2 regions of the Streptococcus sp. ELY_137 genome follow, and region 2 is predicted to be linked to the other one. Evidence: predicted binding sites of a transcription regulator. Region 2 holds the regulator's gene; the other holds the start of a gene.

The links. Region 2 encodes CtsR, which represses protease genes until heat stress. Its sites were predicted from a motif close to TTGGTCAAAAAAGGTCAAANA; they were not measured.
Region 1: the regulator CtsR is predicted to act here: its motif matches at 5,276-5,296, upstream of AC4HAO_RS05390 (ATP-dependent Clp protease ATP-binding subunit).

The regions. Positions count from the first base shown of each region.
Region 1 covers NZ_JBZFUL010000005.1:87,889-95,831, reverse strand. Annotated here, with positions in the region: gene feoB (ferrous iron transport protein B) at 1-573, opposite strand, end outside; gene AC4HAO_RS05420 (ferrous iron transport protein A) at 589-1,053, opposite strand; gene AC4HAO_RS05415 (hypothetical protein) at 1,077-1,337, opposite strand; gene AC4HAO_RS05410 (amino acid ABC transporter ATP-binding protein) at 1,799-2,533, opposite strand; gene AC4HAO_RS05405 (amino acid ABC transporter permease) at 2,533-3,222, opposite strand; gene AC4HAO_RS05400 (DUF1797 family protein) at 3,747-3,977, opposite strand; gene argF (ornithine carbamoyltransferase) at 4,130-5,104, opposite strand; gene AC4HAO_RS05390 (ATP-dependent Clp protease ATP-binding subunit) at 5,329-7,608, shown strand; gene AC4HAO_RS05385 (NUDIX hydrolase) at 7,697-7,943, shown strand, end outside.
Region 2 covers NZ_JBZFUL010000004.1:105,454-113,396, forward strand. Annotated here, with positions in the region: gene comGB (competence type IV pilus assembly protein ComGB) at 1-287, shown strand, start outside; gene comGC (competence type IV pilus major pilin ComGC) at 284-610, shown strand; gene comGD (competence type IV pilus minor pilin ComGD) at 564-998, shown strand; gene comGE (competence type IV pilus minor pilin ComGE) at 970-1,263, shown strand; gene comGF (competence type IV pilus minor pilin ComGF) at 1,247-1,684, shown strand; gene comGG (competence type IV pilus minor pilin ComGG) at 1,662-2,096, shown strand; gene AC4HAO_RS04545 (class I SAM-dependent methyltransferase) at 2,324-3,286, shown strand; gene AC4HAO_RS04550 (acetate kinase) at 3,349-4,545, shown strand; gene AC4HAO_RS04555 (CtsR family transcriptional regulator) at 4,762-5,229, shown strand; gene AC4HAO_RS04560 (ATP-dependent Clp protease ATP-binding subunit) at 5,222-7,666, shown strand; gene AC4HAO_RS04565 (SLAC1 family transporter) at 7,724-7,943, opposite strand, start outside.

The sequences.
Region 1 (7,943 bases), on a different contig from region 2:
TACCGTCTGACCTAAAACGTCCACAATTTGAGCGAGAGCCGCTTCAAACTTGTCATCGTAAGTAGGGTATTGCACAGTTTCAACTGTGCTTTTGGTCGTTTGACAAGCTTTTTTAATAGCCTTATCCACGCCCGTATTCTTCAAGGCACTGGTCGCAATGACAGGGACTCCCAACTGGTAGGACAGTTTTTCCAGATCTATAGTTTTCTTCTGTCCCTTAAGAATATCACTCATATTAAGGGCAATAGTGACAGGAATACCAGTTTCAATCAATTGAGTCGTTAAATAAAGGTTGCGCTCCAAATTAGTCGCATCAACAACATCTAGAATAGCATCGGGCTGGTTGCTCAAGAGGTAATCACGCGCCACTTTCTCTTCTGGACTGTAAGGAGACATGGAATAAATTCCAGGCAAATCCTGAACAGCAACCTGCCGCAACTGTTTTACTTGGCCGCTCTTTCGCTCAACTGTTACCCCTGGCCAATTACCAACGCGCTGGCTAGTTCCTGTCAGTAGGTTGAAAAGGCTGGTTTTACCGCTATTAGGATTGCCAATTAAAGCTACTTCTATCATCATCTCACCGCCATTCTAATTTTTAATTCTAACGACACTGATCATTTGAGCTTCTGATTTTCTAAGAGTAAGTTCGTAACCCCGTACAGTAAGTTCGATAGGATCCCCCAGAGGAGCTACCTTTCGAAGATGAACTTTTGTATGCTTGGTTAACCCCATGTCCATCAAGCGCCGTTTGGCCTCATTAAGCGCAAAAATATTAGCAATATAAGCGGACTCACCAACCTGTAATTCTGATAAGGGCAAGATGCTGGTGTCCTCATGGACTTCAGCTACGTCAATGCAACTCAGAATTGAAGCATCAAAGGCTAGACGGTTAGCTTTTAAAAGTACAATAGCGCTGCTTTTAGTCCTAGAGATCAGTTCCAACTGAGTACCAACCTTGAGTCCCAAATTAGATAGGTGACGTAAACTATCCTTAGGCAAGTCAATACTGATGATTTGGTAAGGAATATTAAGTTTAGCTTCTTGCAAAATCACAGTTTTGTTCTCCTTTTATTAAGCTATGGCAGAAGCTTATTATCTAAGCGCTCCGCAGATAACAAAGACCAAGTACTAGGGTTAATAGGCTCCCCTCTTGCTAACACCATTTGGTTAGTTAAATCAACTAACCAAATATCGTGTCGCAAAACCGCTCTACTTATCCAGTAGCTGATCAGAAGTTGGAAATTAAGCTCGCAAAGCAAGGCATCAATGAAAGACCCAAAGGAAAGCAAGGTAACCAGAATCTCTAATTGCTCAGTAATCATTTCTTCCTTTCCCATTATCGCAGCTTTCTAATTTTTAGACAACGGCTTCACAGAGTCTTTGGAGTGCTTTAATAACCAATATAAATACTAGTTTTATTTGTCCTTATTATAGCACAGAAAAGCTGTAAATTCGCCTGTTTTCAATAGATTAGAATGGTTATAATAGGGTGCTCTTAACAGTTCTTATTCCAGATTTAAACTGTAAAATACTTTTCAACTATAAATTGAGCATAATACGTTTTTTCCATTGATAATGAATCCTCAGAAAAAGAAGTCACAATCAAAATATGATAAGAAAACTTGCCTAGCATCGACCAGCTGTGTAACTAATACAATTAAAAAAAGCCAAGATAAAAATTCTCAGCCTCTTTATACAAACGCGTTATAAGAACTTGCCTTTTTTCTGTTTATCCCAGCGGTAAAATAGAAAGACGAGGGAAATTGAGTCCTTCTCTATTCTCCTACTTACTAAACTCTCATAAGACTTTACCTAAGAAGTCCTTGGTCCGCTCTTCCTTTGTTTGATCAAAAACCTGCTGCGGACTCCCTTCTTCTACGATGACACCGCCATCCATAAAGATAACACGATCTGCGACTTCTTTGGCAAATCCCATTTCGTGGGTGACGATAACCATGGTCATACCGGACTTAGCCAAGTCTTGGATAACAGCGAGCACTTCCCCAACCATTTCGGGATCGAGAGCTGATGTGGGTTCATCAAAGAGGAGAACATCTGGATCCATGGCTAAACCGCGTGCAATTGCAATCCGCTGCTGCTGACCTCCTGATAACGATGTTGGATTGGCTTTGGCCTTATCTTTCAGTCCAACCTTGTCCAGTAATTCATAGGCTTTTTCTTCTGCCTGAGGTCGAGACTGTCCTTTGATTTTCGTTGGTGCTAAAGTAATATTTTCCAGTACATTCATATTAGGAAAGAGGTTAAATTGTTGGAACACCATTCCCATTTTCTCACGCATCTTGAAAACGTCGTTCCTTTTATCTGTAATATCAACACCTTCAAAGCTGATCGTTCCTTTAGTCGGCACTTCCAGCAGGTTCATGGCACGCAGGAAAGTAGATTTCCCTGATCCCGACGGACCGATGATGGCAACAACTTCTCCTTTTTTAATTTCTAAATCTATTCCTTTGAGAACTTCGTTATTGCCAAAATATTTATGCAGATTTTTAATACTAATCAATGTATCTGTCATTATTTTTGTCCTTTCCCAAGACGGTTTTCAAGTGACTTTTGTCCAGCTGTCAAAATAGTTGTCAGCACCAAATAGTAGAAAGCAGCGAACAAGAGGGGTTCCAGTGGAATATAGGTTGTCGCTAAGACCGTTTGGGCGCCGTTCCACAATTCCATGATACCAATAGTCTGCAAGAGTGAACTGTCTTTAATAATGGTGATAAATTCATTTCCCAAGGCAGGCAGGATATTTTTAAAAGCCTGAGGCAACACCACGTAACGCATTGCCTTGGCTGGCTTAATTCCCAGCGAATAAGCCGCTTCGGTCTGACCTTTAGGAACTGCTTCAATCCCAGCACGAACGATTTCTGAAATATAGGCACCGCTATTTAAAGACAGAATAATAATACCTGGAATCAAGCGGGAAAAGTCTAACTCAACCGTACCAAAACCAATTGACGGTGCATTTTTAAAGTCCATCCAAAGAAAGGCAATCATGATTTGAACAACCATAGGTGTTCCACGAAAGACCCAGACATAAAAGCTAACCAGCCAGTTCAGTAACTTGATGTGCGAGCGTTTGGCAAGGGCCACCAGAACACCCAAGATGGTTCCAAATAAAACGACACAGATAGAAATCATGATGGTGACAATCACGCCATAGTTAAAGTAACCCCAATATTTGGGTAAAAACGAAAAATCAAAATTCACAGATTTACTCCTATTATACGGCTTTGAGCCATTCTTAAAGGCCAGCTAGATATGTTTTAAATTTTAGCTGCTTATCAATAATTTTATAACCAATTCTATCATAAAATGAATAATAATACAATATCTGTTTATAAAATTAGTTCTCCCTATTAAAAAGGAATTAAAGATTATTCGGACTATCGAAAGCCTATATTGGCTAGTAGAGTGAGAGATTCACAGCAAAACTAGGATTAGGGATCAGTAAAGTTGACTCCATTTTACTCCCTTAATAGTCCAGCAGACTTAATAAAATAGGGAACTAAAAACCGAAACGCGGAGCTTCCAACTGATCACTGCACAGAGCTATTATAAGAGATTATAGGTGCCGAAAAATTTTATCCTGGACACACAGGCCCCTGCTTTTGGATTTGAACAGCAGGCAAGGCTAGTTTAAAGATAAGAAAAAGACCTCCGAGGTGTTAGATTTTAAATCCAACTCCTGAAGATCAATTCAATTATCTTTTTAATTTCTATTTTGTTTTTAATTAGTAGAGCAGATCATAGATTTCCATAGCAATCAAGTCAATGCTGTCAAAGGTGTAGGTTTCACGCGCCTTAATATCACGCAATGTGAAAACAGGGCCATTTTCGGGGTCGTTAGCAAAAGAAACTTCTGCAACAACGAGGCCGTCACGTTCAAAATTCCTCTTTAAGTTGCCTCCATCTGTCGTCATCAAATTCAGACGATCAATAATTCTCACCAAATGTGATTCCATGTAGATTCTCCTTAACTAAGATACAAATCCGCAAAATATCGTATGAATTTCAGGAACTCTTGCATCATAATGTTTTTAACTATCCCTATTTTACCATAAAGTAAAAGATTGAGATAGATGAAAAGCCGGAAATCACTGTGATTTTTACATTATTAATTCTCTTGGTAGGATTGGTAAAGAATTGCTTTGATAGCATGCATACGATTTTCCGCCTCTTGGAAGATAACCGAGCTGTACTTTTGGAAGACTTCATCGGTAATCTCTAATTCACTATAACCGTACTGCTCGTAAATGCTATAACCAATATCGGTATTGGTATCGTGGAAAGCTGGCAAGCAGTGCATAACAATCAGATCAGGATTATCAGCCAAATCAAGCAGCTCTTTGTTGACCTGATAAGGCAGGAGCAAGTCAATTCTGTCCTTAAAATCGACTTCTTCTCCCATGGACACCCAGACATCCGTATAAATCATATCGACCCCTTTTACGTCTGTCACATCATCCGTCACTTTTAATACAGCACCTGTATTGTGCAGGTGTGCTAAATCAATGATAGCCTTACTAGGCTGTAAGTCTTTGGGGGCAATAATGGTACAGTTGACACCGAGAATGGCTGATGTTACCAGAAGGGAATTAGCCATATTATTGCGGCCATCTCCTAGGTAGGCGATACTCAAACCATCAAGGCTGCCAAAGTGCTCCGTCAGAGTCAAAAAGTCCGCTATCATCTGGGTAGGATGCCAGGTGTCTGTCAAACCGTTCCAAACTGGAACGTTGGCATGGACGGCTAAGGTCTCAATATCTTCCTGCCTGAATCCGCGATATTCGATGCCATCGAACATAGAACCGAGAACTCTGGCTGTATCAATAATTGATTCTTTTTTACCCAGCTGGATTTCACCAGCACCTAGATAGGTAATGTTCATTCCCAAATCTTGTCCTGCCACTGTAAAGGCTGAACGTGTTCTAGTAGAAGTCTTTTCAAAAATGAGAGCAATATTTTGTCCTTCTAGATAGTTATGAGGAACCTTATCCTTTTTGAGCTGCTTAAACTTAGCAGACTGGGTAATTAAATCTAGCAGTTCCTGTTTTGTGAAGTCTATTTCTTTTAAAAATGATTTTGCCATGGTTACCTCTTTTGTATTTTTATACAATAATTCTATAATATTTTGCGTTTTTGTCAAGAATAAACTGTATTTTATTCATTTTTATAAAATTAGCACTCTCACTCTTCCTCTGCTAAAATTATAATCTTTTTACTTGATTTCTAAGTCATGAGTGTTATAATAACATCATAGAATTTGACCTTTATTGACTATAAGGCCAAATCAGTCAGATTGGAGGTAATCCTATGTTATGTCAAAATTGTCAACTTAACGATGCTAGCATACATCTATACACAAATGTCAACGGGCAGCAAAAGCAGATTGATCTCTGCCAGAACTGCTACCAGATTATGAAAGCCGATCCAGAAAATATTCTCAATAGTAACCCCACTAACCAATCCATGGATTCTTTCTTTGATGATTTCTTTGGTGATTTAAACAATTTTCGCGCCTTTAACCAAGAACTGCCTAACGCTCCTCAAACAGAAGCTGGTAGATCAGGCGGCAATGGAAATGGCAACAACAGTGGAGGCGGCAACAACCGCAGACGCCGTCCGCAGCCCCAAGCACCTCAGCAACCTCAAGGAATCTTGGAGGAATTTGGTATTAACGTCACAGACATTGCCCGTCGCGGTGATATTGATCCTGTTATTGGGCGCGACCAAGAGATCGTGCGAGTAATTGAAATCCTCAACCGTCGGACAAAAAACAATCCGGTTTTGATCGGGGAACCCGGTGTAGGTAAGACTGCTGTCGTCGAGGGCTTAGCTCAAAAAATTGTCGATGGCAATGTTCCTCAGAAACTACAAAACAAACAGGTTATCCGTTTGGATGTTGTCAGTCTAGTACAAGGAACAGGTATCCGAGGGCAATTTGAAGAACGCATGCAAAAGTTGATGGAAGAAATCCGTCAGCGCCAAGATGTGATTCTCTTTATTGATGAAATCCATGAAATTGTTGGGGCTGGAGGAACAACCGATGGCAGTATGGATGCAGGCAATATCCTGAAACCGGCTCTTGCCCGCGGTGATCTGCAACTAGTCGGAGCTACCACGCTCAATGAATATCGAATTATTGAGAAAGATGCTGCACTTGAACGACGGATGCAGCCAGTTAAGGTTGACGAACCGTCTGTTGAAGAGACCATTACGATTTTACGCGGTATTCAGCCTAAATATCAGGATTATCATCATGTTAAGTACACAGATGACGCTATTGAAGCGGCTGCCGTTCTTTCTAACCGCTACATCCAAGATCGCTTCTTGCCTGATAAGGCTATTGACCTTTTGGATGAGGCCGGCTCCAAGATGAATTTAACACTCAACTTTGTCGATCCTAAGGATATCGACAAGCGTTTAGTTGAGGCGGAAAATCTCAAGGCACAGGCTACACGTGAAGAAGACTTTGAAAAAGCAGCCTATTTCCGCGATCAAATTGCTAAATATAAAGAAATGCAGGCTCAGCAATTATCGGATCAAGATATTCCGGTTATCACTGAAAAGCATATCGAAGCAATTGTGGAAGAAAAGACCAATATTCCTGTCGGTGATTTGAAAGAAAAAGAGCAATCTCAGTTGGTCAACCTAGCAGATGATTTGAAATCTCATGTTATCGGTCAAGATGCTGCTGTTGATAAGATTGCCAAAGCCATTCGCCGTAACCGTGTCGGTCTGGGAGCTCCGAATCGTCCTATTGGTAGTTTCCTTTTTGTCGGCCCAACCGGCGTTGGTAAGACTGAGCTGTCCAAACAGTTGGCGATTGAACTCTTTGGTTCTGCCGACAGTATGATCCGTTTCGACATGTCTGAATATATGGAAAAACATGCCGTAGCTAAGCTAGTTGGAGCTCCTCCAGGATACGTTGGCTACGAAGAAGCTGGTCAATTAACTGAACAAGTTCGCCGCAATCCTTATTCGCTTATCCTTTTAGACGAAGTCGAAAAAGCTCACCCAGATGTCATGCATATGTTCTTGCAGGTGCTGGATGATGGTCGTCTGACAGACGGTCAAGGCCGTACAGTCAGCTTCAAAGATACTATTATCATCATGACTTCAAATGCTGGTACTGGTAAAGTGGAAGCTTCAGTCGGGTTTGGAGCGGCTCGTGAGGGTCGTACTAATTCCGTTCTGGGAGAGTTGGGTAACTTCTTTAGTCCAGAATTTATGAACCGTTTCGATGGTATCGTTGAATTCCAAGCCCTCAGTAAGGAAAACTTACTGACGATTGTTGATTTGATGCTGGAAGATGTTAATAATCGTCTAGCTACCAATGGACTCCATCTTGATGTCACAGCTAAGGTTAAAGAAAAATTAGTTGATCTTGGCTATGATCCTAAGATGGGGGCGAGACCTTTGCGTCGTACCATTCAGGAGCATATTGAAGATGCGATTACCGATTTTTATCTCGATAATCCAAATGAAAAGCATTTCAAGGCTGTCATGACTTCTAATGGTAAAATCACTATCAAGGGGGCTAAGAAGGATGAAGATTCCCCCCTTAAGGAAGAAGCTTCCCTTGCAGAATAAATCATTGTAAAACTTAAACGGTCTGAAATGTTTTCAGGCCGTTTTCTTGGTATAATCAGTATAAACTAATTAGAGACGAGGCAATAGAATGACTAACCCTACTTATGGAGAAAAAATTACTGGTAAAGACTACGTTAGCCGTTACGGTGTCTATGCTGTCATACCTAATCCAAACCAGACAAAAATTATCTTGGTGCAAGCTCCTAACGGCGCTTGGTTTTTACCGGGGGGTGAAATTGAAGAGGGTGAAGACCATCTTCAGGCTCTCAGCCGTGAATTGATTGAAGAGCTAGGCTTTACAGCTCGGTTCGGAACTTATTACGGCCAGGCTGATG
Region 2 (7,943 bases):
TGGAGGTAGCCTTACTGGCGGGTCAAGAATTTCATAATAAAGTCTTAGACTACCCTTTCTTTTTGCCTGAACTCAGTCTGATTATTGAATACGGTCAAGTCAAATCTAAATTAGGTAGTGAGCTAGAAGTTTATGCCCAAGAAACCTGGGAGACCTTTTTTGGCAGAGTAAACCGAGCAACTCAAATGATTCAACCCCTTGTCTTTATTCTGGTTGCTCTAGTTATTGTGATGATTTATGCAGCTATGTTGCTACCTATGTATCAAAACATGGAGGTTCAATTATGATGAAAACATTATGGAAACGTTTAGTTTCCCAAAAAGTTAAGGCCTTTACTCTTATTGAAATGTTAGTGGTTCTTCTTATTATTAGTGTTTTGCTTTTGCTGTTTGTCCCGAACTTAGCCAAACAAAAAGATAATGTCAAAGATACCGGTGGAGCAGCTATTGTCAAAGTAGTAGAAAGTCAGGCGGAGCTGTATGAACTTAATCATGCAGATAATGCGACCGTCTCGAAACTTGTATCTGAAGGGGATATTACACAGAAACAGGCGGACTCTTATAATGACTATTACAAGAAACATAAGGAAAATCGCAACGTACCGAATTAAAGCTTTTACACTATTAGAAAGTTTACTTGTTTTATTTATCACAAGCTTTTTGCTACTAAGCTTTACAGGAGGCGTGCAGCACATCTTTACGGATGTTCAAGAAAAATTGTTTTTTCTATCCTTTGAGCATCTCTATCAAGACACTCAGAAACTCAGCAATGCCCAGCAAAGGGAGATGACATTGAGTATTTCTGATGGAAAGGTAACCAATGGAGTATCCAGTTTAGCAATTCCTGCTAGTGTTCATCCTAACCAGAACTACAGCTTGGAGTTTTCTCCTGCTGGGGGCAACTCTTCTCTGGAAAAGCTGAGCTTCTCTAGCAGTGAAGAGACGGTGACTTATCAACTTTATATAGGGAGTGGTCGTTATAAAAAAACAGAGTATTAATGCTTACATACTTTTAGAAAGTCTTATCGCCTTGGCAGTTCTCGTTACCATCGTGACTCTAGTGTTAGGGGAGATTAATCGTAATCGTGAGGAACTTGCTGCTAGCCTTCATCGTCAGGAAGTGCTTAATGTTGCCCAAATGGCCGTTCAAACAGACGAGGACAGCATGACTTTGAATGGTGTTAGGGTCAGTGTGCAGCAAGATTCGCATGCTATAAGAGTCTATGAGGGTGATGAGGAGGTTTTATATGTGGCTAAAAACTAAATCAAAAGCGTTTACCCTGCTGGAATGTTTGGTAGCTCTTTTGGTTATTGCCGGCAGTGTTATGGTATATCAGGGATTAACGCAGGTTTTGACCAGCAATGTTGCTTATATCAGTAAAAACGACGAAGAAGATTGGCTGCTGTTTTGTCAACAGCTGCGTTCGGAATTATCTGCGACTAAGTTAGATGATGTTTCCGGCAATAAGCTTTATGTGAGCAAGGGCCAGCAATCTTTAGCTTTTGGTAAGTCCCGCTCTGATGATTTTCGCAAGACAAATGCCGATGGTCGCGGTTTTCAGCCGATGCTCTATGGTTTAAAAAGCAGTCATATCAGTCGGTCTGGACAAACGGTGACAATCAGGGTTTTATTTGAATCAGGCTTAGAAAGGACCTTTGTTTATGCATTTAAGGAAACAGGTTGAAGCAGGGGTTCTCATCTATGCTTTACTAATGGCTGCCATTTTTGTCCTATTGCTACAGTTTTATCTGGAACGTTTGGTCGCTAATCAAAGGCAAAATCAAGCCTTAGAAAGTAATGCTCAGGCTTATTTGATGGCTCAAATGATCGCTAAAGAAGCCTCCGACTCATCAGGCCAGTACTCTTTTAATCAAGGAAAAGCGATTTACCAGCAAGGTGATCAGTTTCTTAGAGTAACGGTTGAGCTGTCTGATGGCGGTCGCTACACTTATGATTTCCCTCGGAAAAGTTCTGATGATTCAAATACCAGTAATGAGGATAAGAGTAAACCTTCGAGTTTGGAAGAAAAGGGAAAGTCAAGCGATAGCAGTCATTCAAGCAGCAGTACAGATGGAAAACAATCTGTAGCGAGGTAGAGCAATTAGGTTCTATCTTGTTTGGCACTGTAAATTTAGCGATTAGAATTTCAAGAAGCTCAGGCTCTCTTTTCGTGGTTTGGATAACAATTAAAGGGCGGACCAGATAAAAATTTGTATGAAGTGCTGAGTCTATTCTTGTGCATTAGAGCTGGAGACCAGCTGTTTATCTTCGGCCACGTGTTTCTAGGTTTTCCATTTTGTCTTAATTTTGTTATGATAGAACTATGAATTTTGAGAAAATAGAGGCAGCCTACGAGCTGATTTTAGAAAATGTACAACTGTTGGAAAACCAGTTGAAAACTAATATTTATGACGCTTTGATTGAGCATAATGCTATCTATTTAAGTGGTGATAGCGACAGTCAAGACCAAACTATACTGGCTAATATCGCTAGACTGCGTCAGTTAGATTTATCAGCTGAGGAATGGCGTCGAGCCTATCAGTTTATCTTTATCAAGGCAGCTCAGACTGAACCGCTGCAGGCTAATCATCAGTTTACACCTGATACGATCGGCTTTGTCCTGCTCTTTTTATTGGAAAATTTAGTATCTGCTGATAAGCTTGACCTATTAGAAATCGGCAGTGGAACAGGTAATCTTGCCCATACTCTTATCAATAATAGCAGTAAACAGCTGGATTATATGGGTTTGGAAGTTGATGATTTGTTGATTGACTTATCAGCTAGTATTGCGGATGTTATTGGTTCAGATATTGGTTTTGTTCAAGAGGATGCGGTACGTCCGCAACTCCTAAAGGAGAGCGACATCATTATCAGTGATTTACCAGTTGGTTACTATCCAGATGATGCCATTGCTAGCCGATATCAGGTGGCAGTTAAACATGAACATACCTATGCTCATCACCTTTTGATGGAACAGTCTTTGAAGTATTTAAAGAAGACTGGGTTTGCTATTTTTTTAGCCCCGGTTAATCTTTTGACAAGTCCCCAGAGTGATCCGCTTAAGGAGTGGCTAAAGGGCTATGCGAATCTTGTTTCAGTTATCACCTTGCCAGATCAACTTTTTGGTAGTCCTAATAATGCTAAATCTATCTTTGTCTTACAGAAGCAGGCTGCGCAAGTCCCTGAGACTTTTGTCTATCCTCTGACTGATTTACAAGATCGTGAAAATTTGCTGGAATTCATGGAAAACTTCAAAAAATGGTCAGCTGATTATATTCTTCCGTAAAAAAATCTGTTATAATGAGGTTGCTGTTTTAGAAAGCGATTACATTTTATGGGAGGTAACTTATGTCAAAAACAATCGCAATTAACGCTGGGAGTTCGAGCCTTAAATGGCAGCTTTATCAGATGCCTGATGAAAAAGTTCTAGCTAAAGGACTAATTGAGCGCATCGGTTTAGAAGATTCTATTTCAACTGTTAAATACGATGGCAAATCGGAGTCACAAACGCTTGATATTCCAAATCACACGGTTGCCGTCCGTATCTTGCTAGAAGATCTAACCAAACATGGAATCATTGCTGATTTTGCTGAAATTACCGGAGTTGGGCATCGTGTTGTTGCTGGTGGTGAGTACTTTAAAGAATCTGCTCTAGTGGATGAAAAGGTTATTGAGCAGGTAGAGGAATTAGCACTTTTAGCACCGCTTCATAATCCTGGAGCAGCGGCTGGTATTCGTGCTTTTAAGGAAATCCTGCCAGATATTACTAGTGTTGTTGTTTTTGATACTTCCTTCCATACAACTATGCCTAAATATGCCTACCTCTATCCTATTCCGCAGAAATATTATCGCGATTACAAGGTACGCAAATATGGCGCCCATGGTACCAGTCACAAGTATGTTGCTCAGGAGGCGGCTAAGCTTTTGGGGCGTCCCTTGAAAGAACTTAAATTGATAACAGCCCATATTGGTAATGGTGTATCCATAACGGCGAATTACCATGGCGAGTCAGTTGATACTTCGATGGGCTTCACTCCTTTGGCTGGTCCTATGATGGGAACGCGCTCAGGTGATATTGATCCGGCTATCATCCCCTATCTGATTGCTCAAGATCCAGACTTAAAGGATGCTGCTGATGTAGTCAGTATGCTAAATAAGCAGTCGGGTTTGGCTGGGGTATCAGAAAACTCTAGTGATATGCGTGACATTGAAGCTGGTATTCAGGCTCAGGATAAAAATACTGTCTTAGCCTACAATATCTTTATTGATCGATTGAAAAAATTTATCGGACAATATTTTGCCGTTCTCAATGGAGCCGATGCATTAGTCTTTACGGCTGGTATGGGTGAAAATGCCATCGGTATGCGCCAAGATATTATTGCTGGTTTGAGTTGGTTCGGTATGGAGCTTGATCCTGAGAAAAATGTTTTTGGCTATGTTGGTGATATCTCATCTCCAAAATCAAAAGTCAAAGTTCTAGTTATTCCGACTGATGAAGAGCTCATGATTGCACGTGATGTTGAGCGTTTAAAAAATATTGATTGATAGTGCGTCTGCATTGTAAAAATGAGTCTTACTCCCAACCACTGCGTCGATCCGGTAAATCTAGGATAATACTAATGAGTCTGGCCTTTTGTCCCAGACTCGTTTTTTGTTTTCCCAATCACTTGAGATTTCTTATCATTGCATGCTTTTAACTTTCCAAAATTGTCTTTTTGAGGTATAATAGTCAAAGTTAGTCAAAGATAGGAAGGGTAGTCTATGCCTATAAAAAATACTTCAGATAGTATTGAAGAGTACATCAAAAAGATCCTAGCTCAGTCGGGAATTGCGGAGCTTAAGCGCTCGCACTTAGCAGATTCATTTGATGTTGTACCCAGCCAAATCAATTACGTAATCAAGACCCGCTTCACGGAAAGCAGGGGCTATGTTGTTGAGAGCAAACGTGGTGGGGGCGGTTACATCCGTATCGCTAAGGTAGCTTTCTCTGATAAGCACCATCTCCTCGGGGCATTGGCTAATTCTATTGGTGAGAGTATTAGTGGACAGGTTTTTGATGATCTCATTCAGCAGCTCTATGACCAAGATATAATCAGTGAACGTGAAGGCAACATCATTCTAGCTTCATCTTCAGATGCTGTTTTAGGTGACGATGCACCGCACATTCGTGCTCGTATGCTCAAAAAGATTATTCAACGATTAGATAGAAAAGGAAATCCTTATGACTGATTATTCCCTGAAAATGCAAGAGATATTTGGGCGTGCCCAGGATCAAGCGGCTCGTTTTCAGAGTCAATATTTGGAAACATGGCATATTTTGTTGGCTATGGCCGATATTGATGAAACAGTCGCCCGTCTGACTTTGGCAGATTTTGCTGATAAGATTGATTTAGATGAATATGAGGACGCTGCTACTCTGATCATGCGTCGTAAGCCCCTGCGAACTGTTAATACCCAGCATATTCTAACTGCTTCACTGGGCTTGAGGCGTGTTTTAGACTATGCCGGTCAGATTGCTCAAGCCGTGAAAGCTGATGAAATTGGCAGCGAGCACGTTTTGATGTCTCTCTTGCTGACGCGTGATAATATGGCCCTGCGTATTTTAGAACAGGCTGGTTTTTTGACACAGGATGAAGGCGATGCCCAGCTCCGCTTAATTGATTTACGTAAGGTTCTGGAACGCTATGCCGGTCTTACCAAAGATGATATCAAGGCTATTTTTGAGCTGACCAAACCTAAGAAAAGTGGCAGCGGCAATTTTAATAATATGATGGCTCCCCAAGCTAGTCCCGGAGAGCTGGCAGATTTCACTCGTGACTTAACCGCCTTATCTGAAAGCGGCCAGCTGGAAAAGGTTATTGGTCGAGACGAAGAAGTGACCCGTATGCTTCAGATTCTCAGCCGTAAAACTAAAAACAATCCGGTTTTAGTCGGTGATGCTGGTGTCGGAAAGACGGCTCTGGCTTACGGACTGGCTCAGCGCATTGTGGAAGGAGAGGTTCCTTATGAGCTGGCTGATTTCCGTGTCTTGGAACTGGATATGATGTCAGTAGTAGCTGGGACCCGTTTTCGCGGTGATTTCGAGGAGCGCATGAACCAAATTATTGCTGAAGTAGAAGCTGATGGCCATATCATTCTCTTTGTTGATGAGGTTCACACCATTATGGGTTCTGGCAGTGGTATTGACAGTACCTTAGATGCTGCTAATATCTTGAAACCGGCCTTAGCACGTGGTAGTCTGCATATGATTGGAGCAACAACCCAAGAGGAGTACTCCAAACATATCGAAAAGGATGCCGCTCTTTCTCGCCGTTTTGCTAAAGTTTTAATCGAGGAACCAACAGTAGATGAGGCTTACCAGATTATTCTAGGATTGAAAGGTAGTTACGAGAACTACCATAATGTTATAATTTCTGACCAAGCCGCTTTAACGGCTGTCAAGGCTGCCCACCGTTACTTAACTAGCAAGAATCTACCTGATTCAGCTATTGATCTTTTAGATGAAACCAGCGCCGGGGTCCAAAATACGGTAAAAAAATCAGCACCTGAGTTTCTAACACCTGCTGATCAAGCCTTGCTGGCTGGTGATTTTCGTTCTGTCGGTAGACTTCTTGAGCAAGATGCAGAGGTTGCTGACAAGCCTGAACCAAGTCCTATCACAGATGATGATATTATGCGTACCCTCAGCAAGCTCTCGGGTATCCCTGTTGAAAAGATGACTCAGGCGGACAATAAACGCTACCTCAGTTTGGAAAAGGAGCTGCATAAGCGAGTGATTGGTCAAAACGACGCTGTGTCTGCCGTAGCACGTGCTATTCGTCGCAATCAATCAGGTATCCGTACAGGCAGACGTCCGATCGGTTCCTTTATGTTTCTTGGGCCAACGGGGGTCGGAAAGACCGAGCTGGCTAAGGCTCTAGCAGAACTCCTTTTTGATGATGAATCTGCTCTTATTCGCTTTGATATGTCTGAATATATGGAGAAATTTGCGGCCAGTCGCCTCAATGGCGCCCCTCCAGGTTACGTTGGCTACGACGAGGGTGGAGAACTAACAGAAAAGGTTCGCCAAAAGCCTTATTCTGTCCTCCTTTTTGATGAAGTTGAAAAGGCCCATCCAGATATTTTCAACGTTTTGCTGCAGGTCTTGGATGATGGGGTCTTGACCGATAGCCGGGGACGCAAGGTTGATTTTTCCAACACCATAATCATCATGACCAGTAATTTGGGGGCAACGGCCTTGCGTGATGATAAGACAGTTGGTTTTGGTGCTAAAGCGCTCAGTCAAGATTATGATGCTATGCAGTCACGCATCATGGAAGAACTCAAGAAAAACTATCGACCAGAATTCATCAATCGGATCGATGAAAAAATTGTCTTCCATAGCTTAACACCTGAAGATATCCGGCAAGTTGTCAAATTGATGATGCAACCTTTGGAGCAAGCCTTGGCTGATAAAGGGATGACTCTCAAGGTACAGCCAGCAGCTCTTAAAATTCTAGCTGAGCATGGTTATGATCCTGAAATGGGGGCCCGTCCTCTGCGTCGCAGCATTCAAACGCAAGTAGAAGATAGATTGTCAGAATTGCTGCTCTCAGGTGAGCTTGAAACAGGGGCAACACTAAAAATCGGCAGCCACAATGGTAAGTTAAAGTTTACTGTTGCCTAAATCAGAATGGCCACAGTACGACAGACAGAAAAGAAAAAGGCATCTTAGATTTTAAACCTAAGATGCCTTTTTAGAATTAAAATAGATAAGGTAGCCGATAGCAACATAGGCAACAACAACTGTGGCTAATAAAATTTCAAACTGGCTCAGCCTCAACAGCCAACCATCATTTAATTTAAGACGCATAAGGCTGAGAACTAGGGCAGTCGCTGTGCTGACGCTAGGAAAGGTAAAGGCAGAAAAAGTCGGAACAAACCAAGTTTTGATCTGTTTGGCT